3 regions of the Pectobacterium versatile genome follow, and region 1 is predicted to be linked to each of the others. Evidence: predicted binding sites of a transcription regulator. Region 1 holds the regulator's gene; each other region holds the start of a gene.
The links. Region 1 encodes CRP, which controls carbon source genes, mostly activating them, when cyclic AMP is high. Its sites were predicted from a motif close to ATGTGANNNNNNTCACAT; they were not measured.

Region 1 (3,842 bases):
GCGATTGGTCATTTCACCTGGCCCTTGTACGCCGGATGAGGCGGGCATTTCACTGGCTGCTATCCGTCACTTTGCCGATAAACTGCCTATTCTGGGCGTGTGTCTTGGTCATCAGGCGATGGGGCAGGCGTTCGGCGCGCGTGTGGTGCGAGCACGGCAGGTCATGCACGGGAAAACCTCAGCGATTGCGCATAGCGACACGGGGGTTTTCACGGGGTTGGCTCAGCCTTTGACGGTCACCCGTTATCATTCGCTCATTATTGATGCCGCCTCACTACCCGATTGCTTTGAAGTCACGGCTTGGAGCGAACATGAAGGAAAGCGTGATGAGATTATGGGGATCCGCCATCGCGCATTGCCGCTGGAAGGGGTGCAATTTCACCCAGAGAGCATTCTTAGTCAGCAAGGGCATCAGCTTTTGGATAATTTCCTTAAAATTTAGCCATATAGAAAGTTATTCTCTTCAGTAGCTGATTTAATATTGCCTGAAATTGATTTTTTATGCATATTTATTGACTATATTTTCATTCCGACATGATGGACAGCAGAGTGAGGCAGCAAATGGCAGCAGAGCAGAAAGCAGTGACACGGGATACTCACGATAAAGTGATTTTGCCGGTTTATGCACCCGCGAAGTTTGTACCTGTGAAAGGTAAAGGGAGCCGCGTCTGGGATCAGGAAGGCCGCGAGTATATCGATTTCTCCGGCGGTATTGCGGTTACGGCGCTGGGCCATTGCCATCCTGCACTGGTTAGCGCGTTGCAGCAGCAGGGTGAAACGCTGTGGCACACCAGCAATATTTTCACTAATGAGCCTGCGCTACGCCTCGCTAGCAAATTGATTGATGCCACTTTTGCCGATCGCGTGTTCTTTGTTAACTCCGGCGCTGAGGCTAACGAAGCCGCCTTTAAACTGGCGCGTCACTATGCGGTTAAACGCCATAGTCCGTATAAAACCAAGATCATCGCCTTCTACAATGCGTTCCATGGCCGGACGCTGTTCACCGTCTCGGTTGGCGGACAGCCTAAATATGCTGATGGTTTCGGGCCTAAGCCTGCGGACATTGTCCATGTTCCCTTCAACGATCTGGCTGCGGTAAAAGCGGTGATGGACGATCACACCTGTGCGGTCGTGCTGGAGCCGATTCAAGGCGAGGGCGGAATTACGCCTGCGACGCCTGAGTTTTTACAAGGTGTGCGCGATCTGTGCGATCAACACAAAGCGCTGCTGGTATTTGATGAAGTGCAGAGTGGGATGGGGCGTACCGGTAAATTATTCAGCTACATGCACTACGGTATTACGCCGGATATTCTCACAACGGCTAAAGCATTGGGCGGCGGGTTCCCGATTAGCGCGATGCTGACGACGGAAGAGATCGCATCAGCCATGACGGTTGGGGTACACGGCACGACCTATGGCGGCAACCCGTTGGCCTGTGCGGTGGCGGAAGCCGCGCTGGATATCATTAACACGCCGGACGTGTTGTCGGGCGTGGCGGATCGTCACGATCGCTTTGTCAGTGAGCTTGAGAAAATCAATCAGCAGTACGGTGTATTCGAACAGGTTCGCGGTATGGGGCTGCTGCTGGGTGCAGAACTGAAACCGCAATGGCACGGTCGCGCGGGCGAGTTCCTGGCTGCCGCAACGGCTCAGGGGCTTATGGTACTGATGGCTGGGCCTAACGTGATCCGCTTTGTACCGTCTTTGATCATTGATGAAGACGATATTGCGCAGGGGATGGCGAAGTTCGCCAAAGCCGTCGCGCAGGTCGTTAACGCAGCAAACTGATTAGACATAAAAAAACGTAGGGAACGTTTTTCAACGTTGCGTTAGCAACGGCCCGAAGGGTGGCGAGCAGGAAGCTCGCCATAAAAAAAGCGTGAGGCCGAGGCTTCACGCTTTTTTATTGGTAGGGTACAGCGACAGGGGTTTAGCGAGTGCCGTAAACGACAATCGTTTTACCGTGTGCAGAGATCAGGTTCTGGTCTTCTAACATTTTCAGAATGCGGCCCACGGTTTCACGCGAGCAGCCAACGATTTGCCCAATTTCCTGACGGGTAATTTTAATTTGCATGCCATCTGGATGCGTCATGGCATCAGGTTGTTTGGCCAGGTTGAGTAGGGTTTGGGCAATACGGCCGGTCACATCAAGGAAGGCGAGGTTGCCGACTTTCTCAGAGGTAACCTGAAGTCTGCTTGCCATTTGCGCAGACAGACGCATGAGAATATCCGGGTTAACCTGGATGAGCTGGCGGAATTTTTTATAGGAAATTTCAGCCACTTCACAAGCGGTTTTTGCCCGAACCCAGGCACTGCGTTCCTGACCTTCTTCAAACAGGCCGAGCTCGCCGATAAAATCGCCCTGATTGAGGTAGGAGAGGATCATTTCCTTGCCTTCTTCATCTTTGATTAGCACTGCGACAGAGCCTTTCACGATGTAGTAAAGCGTTTCTGCTTTTTCACCTTGGTGAATCAGCGTGCTCTTCGATGGATACTTGTGAATATGACAATGGGAAAGGAACCATTCGAGAGTTGGGTCTGTTTGCGGTTTGCCGAGAACCATTCGCTATCATCCTCTGTTGTAATTCACTGCGCAAATTACAGGGGTCAGAGTTCCCTGTACGGCGTGTTTAACTGCTAAAAAATAAAATTCAGTCTAGGCAGAATGACGTCAGGGAATATACTGGAACCACTGTACCCTTGATTTTCCGGTTGCTGCCTTGCCGCATCGTAAACGTGGCTGGGTATATCTGGCCACGTAATCATCTTCTTCGTTTCTGGGTTTGTCCAGAAAAGGTCTATTCTATTTTCGTTTTAACACAGCTTTAAGGATGTGTCTTGTGTTGTCTCGCTTCAGCATGACAAAGCTCTGATTAACGCTGGTTTTTGTACAGTAACGATATAAATTTTCAAAAAATTTTTAGTGGAGAGGCATCATGCAGGCTCGGGTAAAATGGGTTGAAGGCTTAACGTTTTTGGGCGAATCCGCATCAGGGCATCAGATATTGATGGACGGCAATTCTGGCGATAAAGCGCCCAGTCCGATGGAAATGGTATTGATGTCCGTAGGAGGATGCAGCGCGATTGACGTGGTGTCGATTCTGCAAAAAGGTCGCAACGATGTGGCGGATTGTGAGGTGAAATTAACGTCAGAGCGTCGGTCTGACGCGCCGCGTTTATTTACCCACATCAATCTGCATTTTATCGTGACGGGAAAAGGACTGACTGACAAAGTTGTTGAGCGAGCTGTCGCCCTGTCGGCGGAAAAGTACTGTTCTGTGGCACTGATGCTGGGCAAAGCCGTTGAGGTGACGCACAGCCACGAAGTTAGGGTGCTGGAGTAATTTCTTTCTCTGGGCACGACGCTGCCGTGCCCGTTTAGCTTATTCGATCGTTTTCCCTTCGATTAACCGCTGCACCAGCGGTGCCATGATTAATTCCATCGCCAACCCCATCTTCCCGCCGGGAACGACCAGCGTGTTGATATGGGAGATAAATGAACCCTGCAACATGGCGAGCAGATAGGGATAATCAATATTATCCAATCCCTGAAAGTGAATCACGACGAAGCTTTCGTCCAGTGAGGGAATCGACTTGGCGGCGAACGGGTTGGAGGTGTCCACGGTAGGCACGCGCTGGAAGTTGATGTGTGTGCGAGAGAACTGCGGCGTTATGTAGGTGATGTAGTCTTCCATCGAGCGGACGACGGAATCCATCACCGCTTCACGCGAATGGCCGCGCTCATTGACGTCACGAATCAGCTTTTGGATCCATTCCAGGTTGACGATTGGCACCACGCCGACGAGCAAATCGACATGCTGTGCCACGTCGTTTTGCTCGGT
Region 2 (3,842 bases), 1.3 Mb from region 1:
GAAGGCCTGGTGCACATTTCTCAGATCGCCGACAAGCGCGTAGAGAAAGTGACTGATTACCTGCAAATGGGTCAGGAAGTGCCGGTCAAGGTTCTGGAAGTTGATCGCCAGGGCCGTGTGCGCTTAAGCATCAAAGAAGCAAATGCGCAAACTCAGGAAGCGGCAGCCCCGTCTTCTGAGGAATAACGACTGTTAGAAAACGGTCTTATGGCACCTTGTCTGATTATCATGGCAAGGTGCTGCGTGTATCGTAAGGGAATGGATGCTCTTACGTTGAGCGGTCCGGGACAGGATGTTCATCCAATGTTTGTCTTCGGGAGTGGGAAATGAAGCCTTTCTTGCGCTGGTGTTATGTTGCAACAGCACTCATGCTGGCAGGATGCAGCAACACTGATTGGCGTAAAGACGCAGTATTGGCGATTCCATTACAGCCTACTTTGCAGCAGGAAGTGATTCTGGCACGCATGGAACAAATCCTTGCAAGCCGGGCATTAACCGATGATGAGCGAGCACAGCTATTATATGAGCGCGGAGTGCTGTATGATAGTCTCGGGTTACGGGCATTGGCGCGGAATGATTTTTCACAAGCGTTGACGATCCGCCCTGATATTCCAGAAGTTTTTAACTATTTGGGTATCTATTTAACGCAGGCAGGTAATTTTGATGCTGCCTATGAAGCGTTTGATTCTGTACTAGAGCTTGATCCAACTTACAATTATGCGCGTTTAAACCGGGGCATCGCTTTGTATTATGGCGGTCGCTACCTGTTAGCGCAGGATGATCTGCTGGCGTTTTATCGAGACGATCCGAATGATCCTTTCCGTTCGTTGTGGCTGTATCTTGTGGAGCGAGAAATCAATCCAGAGACGGCCAAAATTGCGTTGAAGAAACGCTATGACGACGCCAAGAAAGGGCCTTGGGGATGGAATATTGTCGAATTCTATCTGGGCAGTATCAGTGAAAAAACACTGATGCAGCGTTTGCAGGTAGAAGCTACGGATAACACTTCGCTCGCTGAGCATCTCAGTGAAACTGACTTCTATTTAGGTAAGCACTACCTAAGTCTGGGGGACAAGAACACCGCTTTGGCGCTGTTCAAGCTGACGGTTGCCAACAACGTCCATAACTTTGTTGAGCACCGCTATGCATTGTTGGAATTGGCGCTATTAGGCCAAGAGCAAGACGACCTATCAGGATCGGACCAGCAATAGCTGACGAACACTTAATCAGCCTGAAAAAACTTCGGTTATCACCTTCACGGGTGAGGGCTTTTTTGTTCGCTTTTTAATCCAATTTGAGCCGGTTCACACTTTTCAATGAAAATGACTGAAAATTTTCACGACGAGTTATGTAGACTGGCCGCCATGTTTAATGAGGCACGTGTACATGACTGATTTATTTACTTCTTTTTCCGATTTGGGGCTGTCTGCTCCTATTATTAACGCCCTGACCGATCTGGGCTATGAAAAACCGTCGCCAATTCAGGCTGAATGTATTCCCCACCTGCTGAACGGTCGTGATGTGCTGGGTATGGCACAGACCGGCAGTGGTAAAACTGCGGCTTTTGCTCTGCCATTACTCAATAATTTAAAGCCTGAGTTAAAAGCGCCTCAGATGTTGGTGTTGGCTCCAACCCGCGAACTGGCTGTCCAGGTTGCTGAAGCCTGTAATGATTTTGCCAAGCATATGCATGGCGTTAACGTCGTTGCCCTGTACGGTGGCCAGCGTTATGACGTCCAACTGCGCGCATTGCGTGGTGGAGCACAGATCGTTGTGGGTACGCCGGGCCGTCTGTTGGATCACCTGAAGCGTGGTACGCTGGATCTGTCCAACCTGAGTGGTTTGGTGCTGGATGAAGCTGATGAAATGCTGCGTATGGGCTTCATCGAAGATGTTGAAAACATCATGGCTCAGATCCCTGCTGAACATCAGACTGCGCTGTTCTCTGCGACCATGCCTGAAGCGATTCGCCGCATTACGCGCCGTTTCATGAAAGATCCACAAGAAGTTCGCATTCAATCAAGCGTGACTACGCGTCCAGATATCAGCCAGAGCTACTGGACGGTGCAGGGTATGCGTAAAAATGAAGCGCTGGTACGTTTCCTGGAAGCAGAAGATTTTGATGCGGCGATTATTTTCGTTCGTACCAAAAACGCGACGCTGGAAGTGGCCGAAGCCCTGGAGCGTAGCGGTTACAACAGCGCCGCGCTGAACGGTGACATGAATCAGGCGCTGCGTGAACAAACGCTGGAGCGTCTGAAAGATGGTCGTCTGGATATCCTGATCGCAACCGACGTTGCGGCGCGTGGTCTTGACGTTGAGCGTATCAGCTTGGTTGTCAACTACGATATCCCAATGGATTCCGAGTCTTACGTCCACCGTATTGGTCGTACGGGCCGTGCAGGTCGTGCGGGTCGTGCACTGCTGTTTGTTGAAAACCGTGAACGCCGCCTACTGCGCAACGTTGAACGCACAATGAAGCTGACGATTCCTGAAGTGGAATTGCCAAATGCAGAATTGCTGGGCCAACGCCGTCTGGCTAAGTTTGCCGCTAAAGTACAGCAACAACTGGAAAGCAGCGATCTGGATATGTACCGTGCGCTGTTGACGAAATTGCAACCGCAGGAAGAGTTGGATGTTGAAACGCTGGCTGCTGCGCTGCTGAAAATGGCGCAAGGCGAACGTCCTCTGATTCTGCCGCCAGATCCGGCATTCCGTCCGCGCCGCGAATACCGCGATCGTGATGAGTCTCGTAGTGATTCACGTGGCGATCGTCGCCGTGAACCCCGCGATGCTCGCGATTCCCGTGAACCCCGTGATGGTGACCGTCCACAGCGTCGTGAGCGTCGTGATGCGGGTGAAATGCAACTGTATCGTATCGAAGTGGGTCGTGATGACGGCGTTGAAGTTCGCCACATTGTTGGTGCTATCGCCAACGAAGGGGATATCAGCAGCCGCTACATCGGTAACATCAAGCTGTTCGCGTCTCACTCGACGATTGAACTGCCGAAAGGTATGCCGGGCGACCTGTTATCACACTTTACCCGCACGCGTATTCTGAACAAACCAATGAATATGCAATTGCTGGGTGATGCAGTCGCACAGCCAGAACGTCGTGGTGGTGGTCGTCCTGCGGGTGCGGGCGGCGAACGTCGTGATGGCGCAGCGCCACGCCGCTCTTTCGGCGGTGGTGAACGCCGTGAAGGTAACGCTAACGGCGGTGAGCGTCGCGAACGTTCTTTCAATCGTGATGCCGCTGCACCGCGTGCTCCACGTCGTCGTCCTGCTGACGCATAAGCTACGATTGATTTAAAAAATCTGCTGCAATATAAAACGACCCTGAACGGGTCGTTTTTTTTGGCCAGAATAAACTCACTCGTTCGATATTACAGCGTCTGCCGTACATCCATCGCGATTTCAAACGATCGCAGTCGTGCCTGATGGTCAAAGATTTGGCCATTAATCATCACTTCATCCGCCTGCGTTTCACGCAAAAGGCTCTGCAATCCATGACGGACTTTCGCGCTATCGCCAACAATCGACAGCCGTAATGCTTGATCAGTACCAAACTGCTCGGCAGGTGATCCGACTGTGTCGATGTTTTCTACCGGCGCGGGCAGCGGGCCCGGCGTGCCACGGCGCAGGTTGATGAACTGCTGCTGCATCGAGGTGAAGAGGAAGCGCGCATCCCGATCGCTATCGGCTGCAACCACATTGACGCAAACCATCGCGTAGGGCTTGGCATGGGTAGCGGAAGGGACAAAGTTTTCACGGTAGAGGCGGAAGGCTTCCAGCAACATATCGGGTGCGAAATGGGCGGCAAAGGCGAAGGGTAAACCCAG
Region 3 (3,842 bases), 2.0 Mb from region 1:
GCACCGACGCCGATCCACAGGCTTTCACTGATATTGATCACCACCGCCGTCGCCACGCCAGCACAGGCAATGATAGACGCAACCGACAGGTCAAAATCACCGGAAGCCAGACAGAACAGCATTCCGCAGGCCACCATGCCGGACATGGAGATCGCCAGTCCCAGCCCTTTCATATTGATAAACGAGGCGAAGTTGGGGACGAAAATCGCGCAGCCAAGAAACAGCACGGCAAACACCACCAGCATGCCGTAGTTATCCCAAATGCGAGATAACCCCGCGCCGTTTTTCTTCTTTTCTGAGGTTGCAGACGTAACCGTTGACATTATTTTGCTCCTTCGCGGTCAGGCAACCGCAGATTCGATATCGGGGGTTCGTAACATAGCCAGACTGAGCACCTTCTGCTCTGTGGCATCGGTATGCAGCAGTTCGCCGGAGACGGCACCTTCGCGCATGACGATAATCCGGTCGGCCAGCCCAAGCACTTCTGGTAAATCGCTGGAGGCAAACAGCACCGCGATCCCCTGATTCGCTAGTTCATAGATGACATGATAAATTTCGTGCTTCGCGCCGACGTCAATGCCGCGCGTAGGTTCATCGAGCAAAATGACCTTCATCTCTTCGGACAGCCAGCGGCCAAGAATGGCTTTCTGCTGGTTTCCCCCGGAAAGATTCATAATCAGCTGTTCATCGGACGGTGTTTTGATATTCAACGCCGCAATGCGCTTCGCGGCGTTATCCACTTCCCACTGATTATTAATAATAAAGGCAGCTTTCAGGCTCTTACGCCTTGCGCTGATATTGATATTGTCACGCACCGAGTGCACCGGAATGATACCGTCCGCCTTGCGATCTTCCGGGCAGAGCATCACACCCTGACGAATCGCATCAATGGGGGAATTCACTACCAGCGGTTTGCCATCCAGCAACACCTGACCGTTGGTGATTCTGGTCGCGCCAAACAGCCCTTTCATCAGTTCGCTGCGACCCGCCCCCACCAGACCAAATAGCCCGACAATTTCCCCCCGCTTCACGTTCAGGGAAACAGTGGATTTCACGCCCGGCGCTTTCACGTCTTTCAGCGTCAGACGCTCTTCGCCGTGCGGACGCGGCGCATAACCATAGATATCCCCCAGGTTACGCCCTACCATCGCCTGTACCAGCGACTCATGGTTCACCTGCTGCATATCGTCGAACGTGCGCACATAGCGGCCATCTTTAAACACGGTAATGGCATCGCTCAGCGCAAAAATTTCTTCCATCCGGTGCGAAACGTACAAAATGACCCGGCCTTCACTGCGCAATTCCTTAATCACGCGGAAAAGCTGCTCAATTTCACGGGCAGACAGTGAACTGGTCGGTTCATCAAAAGCAATAACCTTGGCGTTACGGGCCAGCGCCTTGGCGATTTCCACCATCTGCCATTGCCCGATAGAGAGGTATTTCAGTGGGGTATCAGGATCGATATCTAACCCCAGATGCTGCAACTGAAGTTTGGCTTCATAACGCAGCAGCGAATAGTTCACCATGCCGTATTTATGCGGCAGCTGACCTAAGTAGATGTTCTCGGCGACCGTCATTTCCGGCACCAGATGCAGTTCCTGATAAATGATAGCAACGCCCGCATTCAGGGCATCCATCGTGTTGTTGAACTGCACGGGTTTGCCCTGAATATGAATTTCGCCCGCTGACGGTGAATAGTTACCGCTCAGGATCTTTAACAGCGTCGACTTGCCCGCCCCGTTTTCCCCCATCAATGCATGGATCTGGCCGGCATGGCAGGAAAAACTGATATCCGAAAGCGCCTTAACACCGGGAAATTCTTTACCAATCCCATGAAACGACAAATAGGGTGACTGTGCTGTCATGTCTGTTTCCTCATAACGATGCAGGTAGAGCGCGGATAACCTCGACCAGCGTCATGCTGACCGGCGTTATCCGCGTCTTTACGAAATCAGGCGTGATTACATCAGGCCTTTTTTCTCCAGTTCGACCTTAAAGTTGTCACGAGTGATCAGCACCACGTCGGTCACTTCGGTGAATTTCTCCGGCTCCACGCCTTTGGTGACCCAGTCGTTCAACATCTGGATACTCTTGTAACCGTGGATATCCGGGCTTGGCAGCAGTGAACCAAAGAAGCCCGTTGCCTGACCTTTAGACAGCTCGCTCACCGCATCCACGCCGTTGATACCAATACCAATGACGTTTGCGGCTTTAAAGCCCTGACCTTCCGTTGCACGCACGCCACCCAGCACGGTGTTGTCGTTCATGCCGATAATCAGCCAGTTTTTCACACCAGGGTGCTGAACCAGCATGGAGTTAGCGGCGTCAAACGCTCCGGGGATATCGTTAGATTTGGTCGGTACTTTGTAGATCTGTTTTTCTGGGAACCCTGCGGTTTTCAGCGCGTCCATAGAGCCAGACGTGCGGCGACGTGCGGTATCCAGCTCATCAGCGGTAATCGCCATCACGGCGGTTTCCTCTACTTTCCAGCCGCGCTTGGTCATCTCTTTATACAGTTCCTGACCCTGACGCTCACCAATTTTGGTGGCCGCCATCATCACCAATGGCACGGTATCCATCGGTTGGCCTTTGGCGTTCACGAACTGGTCATCAACCGCGATCACTTTCAGATTGTAGCTGCGTGCTTTCGCTATAATAGCTGGCCCCAACTTCGGATCCGGCGTACAGATAACGAAGCCTTTCGCGCCACTGGCCGCCAGACTGTCGATCGCATTCAGGGTCTTTTCACCATCAGGAACCGCGATTTTTATCACATCAAAACCAAGGTCTTTCCCTGCTTTATCAGCGAACTTCCATTCCGTCTGGAACCAGGGTTCTTCCGGTTGTTTAACCAGAAAGCCCAGCTTTAAGTTCTCTGCCATAGCTGATTGTGACATAACAGCGGCCAACCCGATTGCTGCCAGCGCCTTAGTGAATTTATGCATGATGTTCTCCGGTGTAATTATCTTTTCATTCGTCAGCGACGCTGAAACGAGTTCGAGTTCCTGGTAGGGTATTTCCGGTCTGGATAAAGGAAAAACACAGACTTAGCACGATTCCTTTACTCAGTAGCATTCAGACGCTTTATGTTTTAGTCGTTATTCTCGGTAAGAATGTAGAGCTTTATCACAGTCCGGAACAATGACAGGTTTGTGCATACATTTAGCGAATTTAACCAATCATTAACCTTTGACCAGCATCACAAAATGGCTGCTGGCGACAGAAAAATACATACTTCCAGCTAACCGCTCCTCACCGCCTCTCGTTATCCCTGCCATCGTAAACACCAACGATCTGGGATTAATGAGGAGCAAAGCATGAGTGCGGGCGCTATTACGATTGGTCTCGACTTCGGCAGTGATTCGGTACGCGCCTTAGCCGTTGACTGCCAAAGCGGGCAAGAGTTGGAAACAGAAGTGGTCTACTACCCCCGCTGGCGCGAGGGGAAATATTGTCAGCCTGCCAACAACCAGTTCAGACATCACCCACTGGACTATATTGAATCGCTGGAACAGGCGGTTAAGGTCGTGGTTTCCCGTCTGACGAACGAACAGCGGCAGAGCATCATCGGTATTGGCGTGGATTCGACCGGGTCAACCCCCGCACCGATTGATGAGCAAGGTCAGATCCTCGCACTACGCCCCGAGTTTGCCGACAACCCCAATGCAATGTTCGTGCTGTGGAAAGACCACACGGCAATAGAAGAAGCGGAAGCCATCAATGCACTGTGCCGCAGCGGACAATTTCCGGATTACACCCGCTATATCGGCGGCGTTTATTCGTCCGAGTGGTTCTGGGCCAAAATTCTACATGTCTCGCGCGACGATGCGGCGGTGCGTCAG

Region 2: yrbN (protein YrbN) is a predicted target of CRP. The motif match lies at 1,293-1,310, and genes of this name have one in related genera.
Region 3: EIP93_RS11340 (arabinose ABC transporter substrate-binding protein) is a predicted target of CRP. The motif match lies at 3,188-3,205, and genes of this name have one in related genera.

Annotation. Positions count from the first base shown of each region.
Region 1 covers NZ_CP034276.1:4,456,433-4,460,274, reverse strand. Annotated here, with positions in the region: gene EIP93_RS20245 (aminodeoxychorismate synthase component II) at 1-442, shown strand, start outside; gene argD (bifunctional acetylornithine/succinyldiaminopimelate transaminase) at 562-1,788, shown strand; gene crp (cAMP-activated global transcriptional regulator CRP) at 1,931-2,563, opposite strand; gene EIP93_RS20230 (OsmC family protein) at 2,937-3,344, shown strand; gene EIP93_RS20225 (phosphoribulokinase) at 3,384-3,842, opposite strand, start outside.
Region 2 covers NZ_CP034276.1:799,484-803,325, forward strand. Annotated here, with positions in the region: gene pnp (polyribonucleotide nucleotidyltransferase) at 1-186, shown strand, start outside; gene nlpI (lipoprotein NlpI) at 327-1,211, shown strand; gene yrbN (protein YrbN) at 1,323-1,394, shown strand; gene EIP93_RS03715 (DEAD/DEAH family ATP-dependent RNA helicase) at 1,387-3,297, shown strand; gene EIP93_RS03720 (luciferase-like monooxygenase) at 3,387-3,842, opposite strand, start outside.
Region 3 covers NZ_CP034276.1:2,499,311-2,503,152, reverse strand. Annotated here, with positions in the region: gene araH (L-arabinose ABC transporter permease AraH) at 1-323, opposite strand, end outside; gene araG (L-arabinose ABC transporter ATP-binding protein AraG) at 342-1,865, opposite strand; gene EIP93_RS11340 (arabinose ABC transporter substrate-binding protein) at 1,962-2,945, opposite strand; gene EIP93_RS11335 (ribulokinase) at 3,318-3,842, shown strand, end outside.